Regions from separate parts of the Chromobacterium haemolyticum genome, predicted to be linked through region 2. Evidence: predicted binding sites of a transcription regulator. Region 2 holds the regulator's gene; the other holds the start of a gene.

Region 1 (4,177 bases), 820 kb from region 2:
CGGATGATGTGCACTTTGGCGTATTTGATGGCGGACAGGGAGTCGGCGGCCACGGACAGGCCGGCGATGCCGCAAGCCATGGTGCGCAGAATGTCGCGGTCGTGCAGCGCCATTTCGATGCGTTCGTAGGCGTACTTGTCGTGCATGTAGTGGATGCAGTTCAGCGCCTTGACGTAAGTCGCGGCCAGCCAGTCCATCAGCAGGTCGAACTTGGGCATCAGTTCTTCGTAGGTCAGCACGTCGCTCTTGATCGGCTCGAAGCCCTTGGCCACTTGCACGCCGGATTTTTCATCCACGCCGCCGTTGATGGCGTAGAGCATGGCTTTGGCCAGGTTGGCGCGGGCGCCGAAGAACTGCATTTGCTTGCCGATGCGCATCGCGGACACGCAGCAGGCGATGCCGTAGTCGTCGCCCCAGTGCGGACGCATCAGGTCGTCGTTTTCGTACTGGATGGAGCTGGTGTCGATGGACACTTTGGCGCAGAAGTCTTTGAAGCCGCGCGGCAGCTGGGTGGACCACAACACGGTCAGGTTGGGTTCCGGCGCCGGGCCCAGGTTGTACAGGGTGTTGAGGAAGCGGAAGCTGTTCTTGCTCACCAGGGTGCGGCCGTCCTCGCCCATGCCGCCGATGGATTCGGTCACCCAAGTCGGGTCGCCAGAGAACAGTTGGTCGTATTCCGGGGTGCGCAGGAAGCGCACGATGCGCAGCTTGATCACCAGGTCGTCGATCATTTCCTGGGCTTGTTCTTCAGTCAGCGCGCCGGAGGCCAGATCGCGCTCGATGTAGACGTCCAGGAAGGTGGCGACGCGGCCGAAGGACATGGCGGCGCCGTTTTGTTCTTTCACGGCGGCCAGGTAAGCAAAGTAAGTCCACTGCACCGCTTCGCGGGCGTTGACGGCCGGGCGGCTGATGTCGAAGCCGTACTTGGCGGCCATCTGCTTCAGTTCGTCCAGCGCGCGGAATTGTTCCGACAGTTCTTCGCGCAGGCGCAGCACGTCTTCGTTGAAAACGGCGTCGTCCAGCTCATGGAATACTTTTTGGCGTTCGGCGCGCAGGAAGTCGGTGCCGTACAGGGCCACGCGGCGGTAGTCGCCGATGATGCGGCCGCGGCCGTAGGCGTCCGGCAGGCCGGTGATCACGCCGGATTTGCGCGCGGCCATGATGTCCGGGGTGTAGGTGTCGAACACGCCCTGGTTGTGGCTCTTGCGGTAGTGGGTCCACACGTCCTTGATGACCGGGTCCAGCTTGAAGCCAAAGGCTTCCAGGCCGTTCTCAACCATGCGCAGGCCGCCGTTGGGCATGATGGCGCGCTTGAGTGGCGCATCGGTTTGCAGGCCGACGATGACTTCGCTGGCTTGGTCGATGTAGCCGGCGTCATGCGCAGTGATGGAGCTGCCGCGGTCCGCGGATACATCCAGCACGCCACGGGCGCGTTCTTCTTTCAGCAACTCGCTCAGGGTGTCCCACAGCTTTTGGGTGCGCGCGGTAGCGGGCGCCAGGAAGCTGGCGTCGCCTTCATACGGCTTGTAGTTCAGCTGGATGAAGTTGCGGACATCCACCTTGCTTTGCCATTCACCACCGGTGAAATCGCGCCAGGGGTTGGCTTGAGTCGCGTCACGATTCAGAGCATCCATGTGTGCCTCCTAGTAACTATCAGTAAATGTTGAGTACTGAACATATTGTACATTCGGTTTCGAAAAAAATCGTTTGATCAAGATCAACTGCCGCAGACTAAAACGCGGTGGCCGCCACCGCCGCCCTGCTGGCAAAACCTCACAAAAAACACTTTATTTTCAATGCCATGCAAAACCAAATCAATACGCTGGCATTGTAGCCGGCGCATTACATTCGAAAACGAACATCAAACACTGGTTCCGAGCGCCGTCGCGGCCGGTTTTGCGGCTTCGCGCCGCGCCGGCAGGGTGTGGCGCTCCAGCAGGTAAACCACCAGGCCCACGCCCAGCGCGCCGCCGGCGATATTGCCCAAGGTGGCCGGAATCATATTGTGCAGGATGGCGGCGGCGTCCAGGCCTTGCATGCCGTGCAGCAGGGCCAGCGAGAAGAAGGCCATATTGGCGATGCTGTGCTCAAAGCCGGAGAAGAAGAACACGAAGACCAGCAGCAGGATCATCAGCATCTTGGCGGCGTCCCCGGCCATGCGCAGCGGCACCCACACCGCCAGACAGATCACCCAGTTGCACAGCGCGCCCTTCCAGAAGATTTCCCAGCCGCCGGCGTGCACTTTGTGCGCGGCCACGTTGAACAGCAGGTGGTCGGCCGGCAGGCTGCCCATGCCGCCTGCTCCGGCGAACACCGCGGTGAACAACAGCACACCCAGCAGATTGCCCAGGTAGACCATGGCCCAGCTGCGCAGCAGGTTGCACACGCGGCAATCGCCGCTAAGCACGCCCACGCTGAAATACATCACATTGCTGGTGAACAGTTCCAGCTTGCAGACGATGATGCTGACCAGGGCCACGCCAAAGAAGCCGGCCACGGCGATGTAGTAGCCGGGGGAGCCGACGGCGAAGAAGACCTGGCCCAGCTTGAGGCTGACGCTGAGCACGACAGCGATCAGCGCGCCGGCCATGCCGGCGCTCAATAGATAGCGTCCGGGGTGCTGGCGCAGCACGGTCTGTTTGGAGGCGGCTTCAGCCGCGACGTAGGCGAGTGTGGAGGCGTGGTTCATGTTTTTCATTTCGCGAGCTTGGGCAGAGCCGCCTGCGTGCGGGTCAACCTTATTAGGAAGCCTATCAACTGACTATGCCGTCTCTAAGGCTGCCCGGCGGAGAGGCCGGCTCAAGCCCAGTTGCTGCAATGCCTTTGTTGGCTGCCTGGGTGGTTGGTTCCCACGCGAACGGGTGCACGGATTGTTGGTTCACGAAAATTTTATGTTCGGAATGCTTCATTCTTGTTTGATAACCATCAAACCTAGGTCTTTCCGTCGCGCGCTCGGATTCACAACTTTCACACCTCATATTCGCCGCATCCGTTTTGACTACTCAGGACTCAGGTGTGATGCCGCTTTTTCCAGAAAGAGGCCGTCGCCCGCATAACAGGCGCGATAACAAACACAAAAAATACATTGAAAATCATTAGCATAGATACAAAACGAATGTTTGAAAGCCGTAGTCATGTTAGAAAACAACCAAATATTGTTCGTTTTGAAATATTTTTGTTCGTTTTCGAACATATTTTATGCCTTAAATTTCATATTTTCATACTTCCCAGAGCGCCGCCAGCTTTGCTGATATAGTGGCTCCCCTATGGAGGCACAGGCCATTCCGCTGCTTGCAAGCCCCCGCCCCCAAACCCTCCCCTCTAAGCAAAACCCCAACATACCCTTTAATAGTCAATGACTTAAATAAGAAAACACAAACACACCCCCAGTTTGAACAGACAACAGCGAGGCAGCCTACGCGCAAGAGCGGATATGCCATTCCGGTGTTCGAAAACGACAAAGCTAGCTCGAACAAGCTGTTGCAACGGCAATTTTTCGACACAGCCTGCTCGAATCCATTCAGACATGAAAAGCAAAACAACACGAAAGCAAGACAAATCGAAAATTGGCACACTTTTGAATAGATCCGTTTTTCTTGAAACAATCATTCATCAAACACGATTTTGAGCAATTTAATGCCAATAAAACCAAATTATCATGTTATTTGTAAGTCATGGGTTCTAAATAGTATTTGTTCGGATGTTCGTTTTGCTTCAAAATAAAGTTGATTAGAATCAACTGATGTTCTGAAATGTGTAACCACCGCAGTACAACTGCCTATACCATGCACATCAATGAAAGCCGGCAATCACTAATCAGCGGTTCCAGCTACTGACCAAAAGTCTAGCAAGAGATGAAAACGACGCGCCGCCGAACGACGCGCCAAAACGATTACCCCATTTGTCTTTAATGAAGGCCAATATCATGTCTCAAGCCGTTTCCACCCCCCTGCCCAAATCAGGCGCTTCGTCCTCCTGGACCAAGCAAGATACCGTCTGGATGTTGGGCCTGTACGGCACCGCCATTGGCGCCGGCACCCTGTTCCTGCCCATCAACGCCGGCATCGGCGGCCTGTGGCCGTTGATCGTCATGGCGCTGCTGGCCCTGCCGCTGACCTTTTTCGCTCACCGCGGCCTCACCCGTTTCGTGCTGTCCAGCTCCAAGCCGGGCGCGGAC
Region 2 (4,177 bases):
TGATGTTCGGCGCGGTGGCCAGCTTGCCGCTGGTATGGGACATGGCCGACTTCGCCATGGGCTTGATGGCCTTGATTAATCTGGTGGCCATTGTGTTGTTGTCGCGTTACTTCTTCATCGTGTTGAAGGACTATGAGCGTCAGCTGAAGCAAGGCGAGTCCACCCCTGTGTTCAAGGTGGCGGATTACCCGGAACTGGCGGCCAAGGTGGAAAAAGACATCTGGTAAGCTTTTGCCAGGCTCCAACGATAAATAGCCCGCGTTTAGACGCGGGCTGTTTTGTCATGGGACTGGCTTAAATGGTTTTGGAGTAGCGAGCCTGGGTGCGGCGCTCGCGCAGGTGCTTATCGAAGATCATCGCGATATTGCGGATCAGGAGACGGCCCTTGGGTTCCACCATGATGAAGTCGCCGTCGAAGGAAAGCAGCCCCAGTTGCTGATATTCGCGGATCTGCGGCAACTCTTCCGCAAAGTACTCGGCGAAGTTGATGCCGTGAATTTCCTCCAGCGCTTCCACGGACAGCGAGAAACGGCACATCAGACCCTGGATGATGCTGCGACGAAGGATGTCGTCATTGTCCAGCGTCAGCCCGCGCAGCACCGGCAGATGGCCGCTGTCCAGCGCCGCGTAGTAGCTGTCCAGATCTTTGGCGCTCTGACTGTAGCAGGGGCCGACCTTGCCGATGGAGGACACGCCAAGGCCAATCATGTCGCAGTCCGCATGCGTGGAATAACCCTGGAAATTGCGCTGCAGCCGGCCCTGGCGCAAGGCGGAGGCCAGTTCGTCGTCCGGCTTGGCGAAGTGATCCATGCCGATGAACACATAGCCGGCGTCGGCCAGGCGTTGCACCGAGTCCTGCAGGATGTCCAGCTTGGTTTCCGGCGACGGCAGATCGGCCTCGTTGATGCGGCGTTGCGGCATGAACACGGTGGGCAAATGGGCGTAGTTGTACAGCGCCAGCCGGTCCGGTCCTATGGCGATCACTTTGTCCAGCGTGCGACGCACCGATTCACGGGTCTGCAAGGGCAGGCCGTAAATCAGGTCGACGCTGACGGACTTGAAGCCGGCGTCGCGCGTCGCCTGGATCACCTCTAGAGTTTCCGCTTCGGACTGCACGCGGTTCACCGCCTGCTGCACCGCGGGCTCGAAGTCCTGAATGCCGACGCTGATGCGGTTGAAACCTAATTCGGCCAGCTTGAAAATTGTAGCTGCACTGACTTTGCGCGGGTCTATTTCTATGGAATACTCCCCCTCCTTCAAGAACTCGAAATGAGTCTTGAGCAAGGTCATCAATCGTTCCAGTTGCGCGTCGGACAGGAAAGTCGGGGTACCGCCGCCGAAATGCAGCTGTATCACCTGCTCTCGGCGCCCCAGACAGGAGGCGACCATCTGGACTTCCTTTTCCAGGTAGTCCAGATACAAGTCGGCTTTGCCGCTATCCTTGGTGATGATCTTGTTGCAACCGCAGTAGTAGCAGATAGTGTTGCAAAAAGGTATATGAGCGTACAATGATAAAGGTTTCCGGTTGGCGCCGATGCTGCGCTGCCGTAGCCAGTGGATGTAGTCTCTTTCGGCAAAACCCGGCGTAAAGCGATCTGCTGTCGGGTATGACGTATATCTAGGACCTGTCCCGTCGAGGCGTTCAATCAGAGCGCGGTCGAATTCAAAATGGGCAGGAGAAAATGGGTGGGTGGTCTTCATGTCGTATTTGGATGGCAAAACCTCTGGTGGACTGGTAAATTTGCGGAAATCCTGCGAATTTCGCTTTGATAAGGGTCAAGCTTCGTCGCAAGCTTGTACTAAACATGCCATGTCCGATCAGAACCATATCTCTTTGCATAACCTGAAGGTCTCCTGCTCCAACTGCAGCCTGAAGGAACTCTGTCTGCCAGTGGGGCTCAACCGCGAGGAACTGACCCAGCTTGACGCAGTGATCCGTCAAAGCCGCCGTTTGAAGCGCGGCGAGTACCTGTTCCGCAGCGGCGAGGGCTTCCGCTCGCTGTTCGCGGTGCGCACCGGCTTCTTCAAGACCAGCGTGGCCAGTCAGGACGGCCGCGAGCAGGTGACCGGCTTTCACATGTCCGGCGAACTAATGGGCTTGGACGGTATTTCCGCCAATGTTCACGGTTGCGACGCCATCGCGCTGGAGGATAGCGAGGTGTGCGAGTTGCCGTTCAGCCGCATGGAGAGCCTGGGCCGCGAAATTCCCACCTTGCAGCACCACTTCTACCGACTGATGAGCCGCGAGATCGTTCGCGATCAAAATGTAATGTTGCTATTGGGCAACATGAAGGCGGAAGAACGCCTGGCCGCCTTCCTGCTCAATTTGTCCCAGCGTCTGTCCACCCGCGGCTTCGCCGCCAATGATTTCATCCTGCGCATGAGCCGCGAGGAAATCGGCAGCTTCCTGGGGTTGAAACTGGAAACCGTCAGCCGCACGCTGTCCAAGTTCCAGCAGCAAGGCTGGATCACGGTCGATCACAAGCACATCCAGTTGGTGATGGTGGATGAGTTGAAGGCGCTGATTTCCGGCTGTGCTCACGCCAACGGTCATTGATCCCGCCGCTTCTACGGAGCCGCGAAAGACGTAAGAGCGTGTTTATGATCTCGCGAGACAAGAGGAGGTCAGACGAAAACGGCTGAGAAAGCGGATCGTAAACAGGTTCTTAGAGCCAGTTGAAAATCTAGCGAGCAAGAGCGAGACAAGGCGAAAACCGCTGAGAAAGCGGAATGTACATAGTGGTACATGAGCATTTCGAAGCGGTACTCACCGTGGGGCGTATCACGAAGCGCAGCAGATTATGAACAGCCTCTTAGGCAAGCCATGAGGCTTGCCTTTTTCATTGCGGCGGCGCGCAGTCCGCGATTTGCCGCAACAAGCGCGACAACGGCGCTTCTTGAGGCCATCCCGGCGGAACGGCGAAGCCTCGCGCCACTTCATGCCAGTCGCCGTCCGGGCCGGGTTGCAGTTCGGCAAGCAATTGCGGTGCCTCTGCCTGTTCCAGCCGCGCGCGCAGTTCCGCCGCATCGGCGGTGTGTTCCCGCGAGAGGCGCGCAGGCGCCAGCCAACTGAGCCTGGGCAGCCAGGCCCAGCGGGAGTCCGCGTTCAACGCAGGCCAGTCGCCGCGCAGCGGCCAGTATTGCCCGTATAGCGGCAGGGCGCCGGGCGGCGGTTCCGGCGAGGTGTCTTGAGCGTGGAACAGCCAACCGCTGAGCCGGGCGCCGACCGCGCAGCCGGCAAAGCCTTCCGGCAGCGTCGCTTGCGCCGCGGGGTGACGGGATAGACGCAGCTGGGTCTGCAGCTTATGGGCTTTCAGCGCCCAGGCGTCGCGCAGGCTGGGGCCGGTCAGCGTATCGGCGCTGCGGCCCAGCTGCAGGTAGAACTTGCTGGCGGCTTCCAGGTGCAGCGGTTGGCCGTCCAGGCGCAAAAGGAAGTCGAATTCTCCGACGGTGCGGCCGTCTGGACCGCGCACAGGCAGATTGCTGGCGACTAGTTCGATGTGCGGCGCCAAGCGGAACCAGAACGATAGCAAGCGCTCGGCGTAATGACCCAGGCGGCGGGTGGGCTGGCGCGCCAGCCAGTGCCGCAGCTCGGCGGGATGAGCGTCCAGCGCTTGCAGCAGCGCCGGGCCGTCGGGGCCCAGCAGCCGGTGCGGCGGAATGTCCGCGCCGCTTTTCCAGGGAGAGGGCGCGGTGAGAAGAAAAGCCAGATCGCGCACCGCCGGATGCGCGTAGGGCAGGGTGAACGGCGGCTTATTCGCCATTCGGTCCGGGCGCGTCGCGACGGACTTCGCCGTCGGCAGCACGCTGCACCTGTTTGAGGAAGCCGCGCAGGATGTCGATCTCCTCGCGCAGCAGGCCGGCGCGGTTGAATAGGGTGCGCATCCGGCGCATCATCCGCTCGCTGTTGCGGCGGCGGAAGTAGCCGATCTTGTCCATGGTCTGTTCCAGATGGCCGCAGAAGCCCTCCACCTCGCCCAGCGCCGCCGCGTCGCTGTCGGCGCGCAGATAATCGACGTCCACGCCGGTGTGACTGAACAGCTCGTAGGTCATAACCTGCACCGCCATTGCCAGATTCAGCGAGAAGTAGTCCGGATTGCCGGGGATGGTGACCAGACGGTTGCACTGCTCGACTTCTTCGATCGACAGGCCGAAGGTTTCGTTGCCGAACACCAGG

The links. The regulator FNR, encoded in region 2, switches genes on or off when oxygen is low (the NO sensors DNR and NnrR bind a similar motif). The targets are predictions, from matches to a motif close to TTGATNNNNATCAA.
Positions count from the first base shown of each region.
Region 1: a site for FNR is predicted at 1,708-1,721, ahead of pflB (formate C-acetyltransferase). Genes of this name have one in related genera too.

Region 1 covers NZ_AP019312.1:3,147,875-3,152,051, forward strand. Annotated here, with positions in the region: gene pflB (formate C-acetyltransferase) at 1-1,634, opposite strand, end outside; gene GYH29_RS14365 (formate/nitrite transporter family protein) at 1,862-2,689, opposite strand; gene GYH29_RS14370 (HAAAP family serine/threonine permease) at 3,926-4,177, shown strand, end outside.
Region 2 covers NZ_AP019312.1:3,972,546-3,976,722, reverse strand. Annotated here, with positions in the region: gene GYH29_RS18220 (alanine/glycine:cation symporter family protein) at 1-227, shown strand, start outside; gene hemN (oxygen-independent coproporphyrinogen III oxidase) at 295-1,701, opposite strand; gene fnr (fumarate/nitrate reduction transcriptional regulator Fnr) at 1,811-2,557, shown strand; gene GYH29_RS18205 (DUF1853 family protein) at 2,841-3,764, opposite strand; gene GYH29_RS18200 (RNA methyltransferase) at 3,754-4,177, opposite strand, start outside.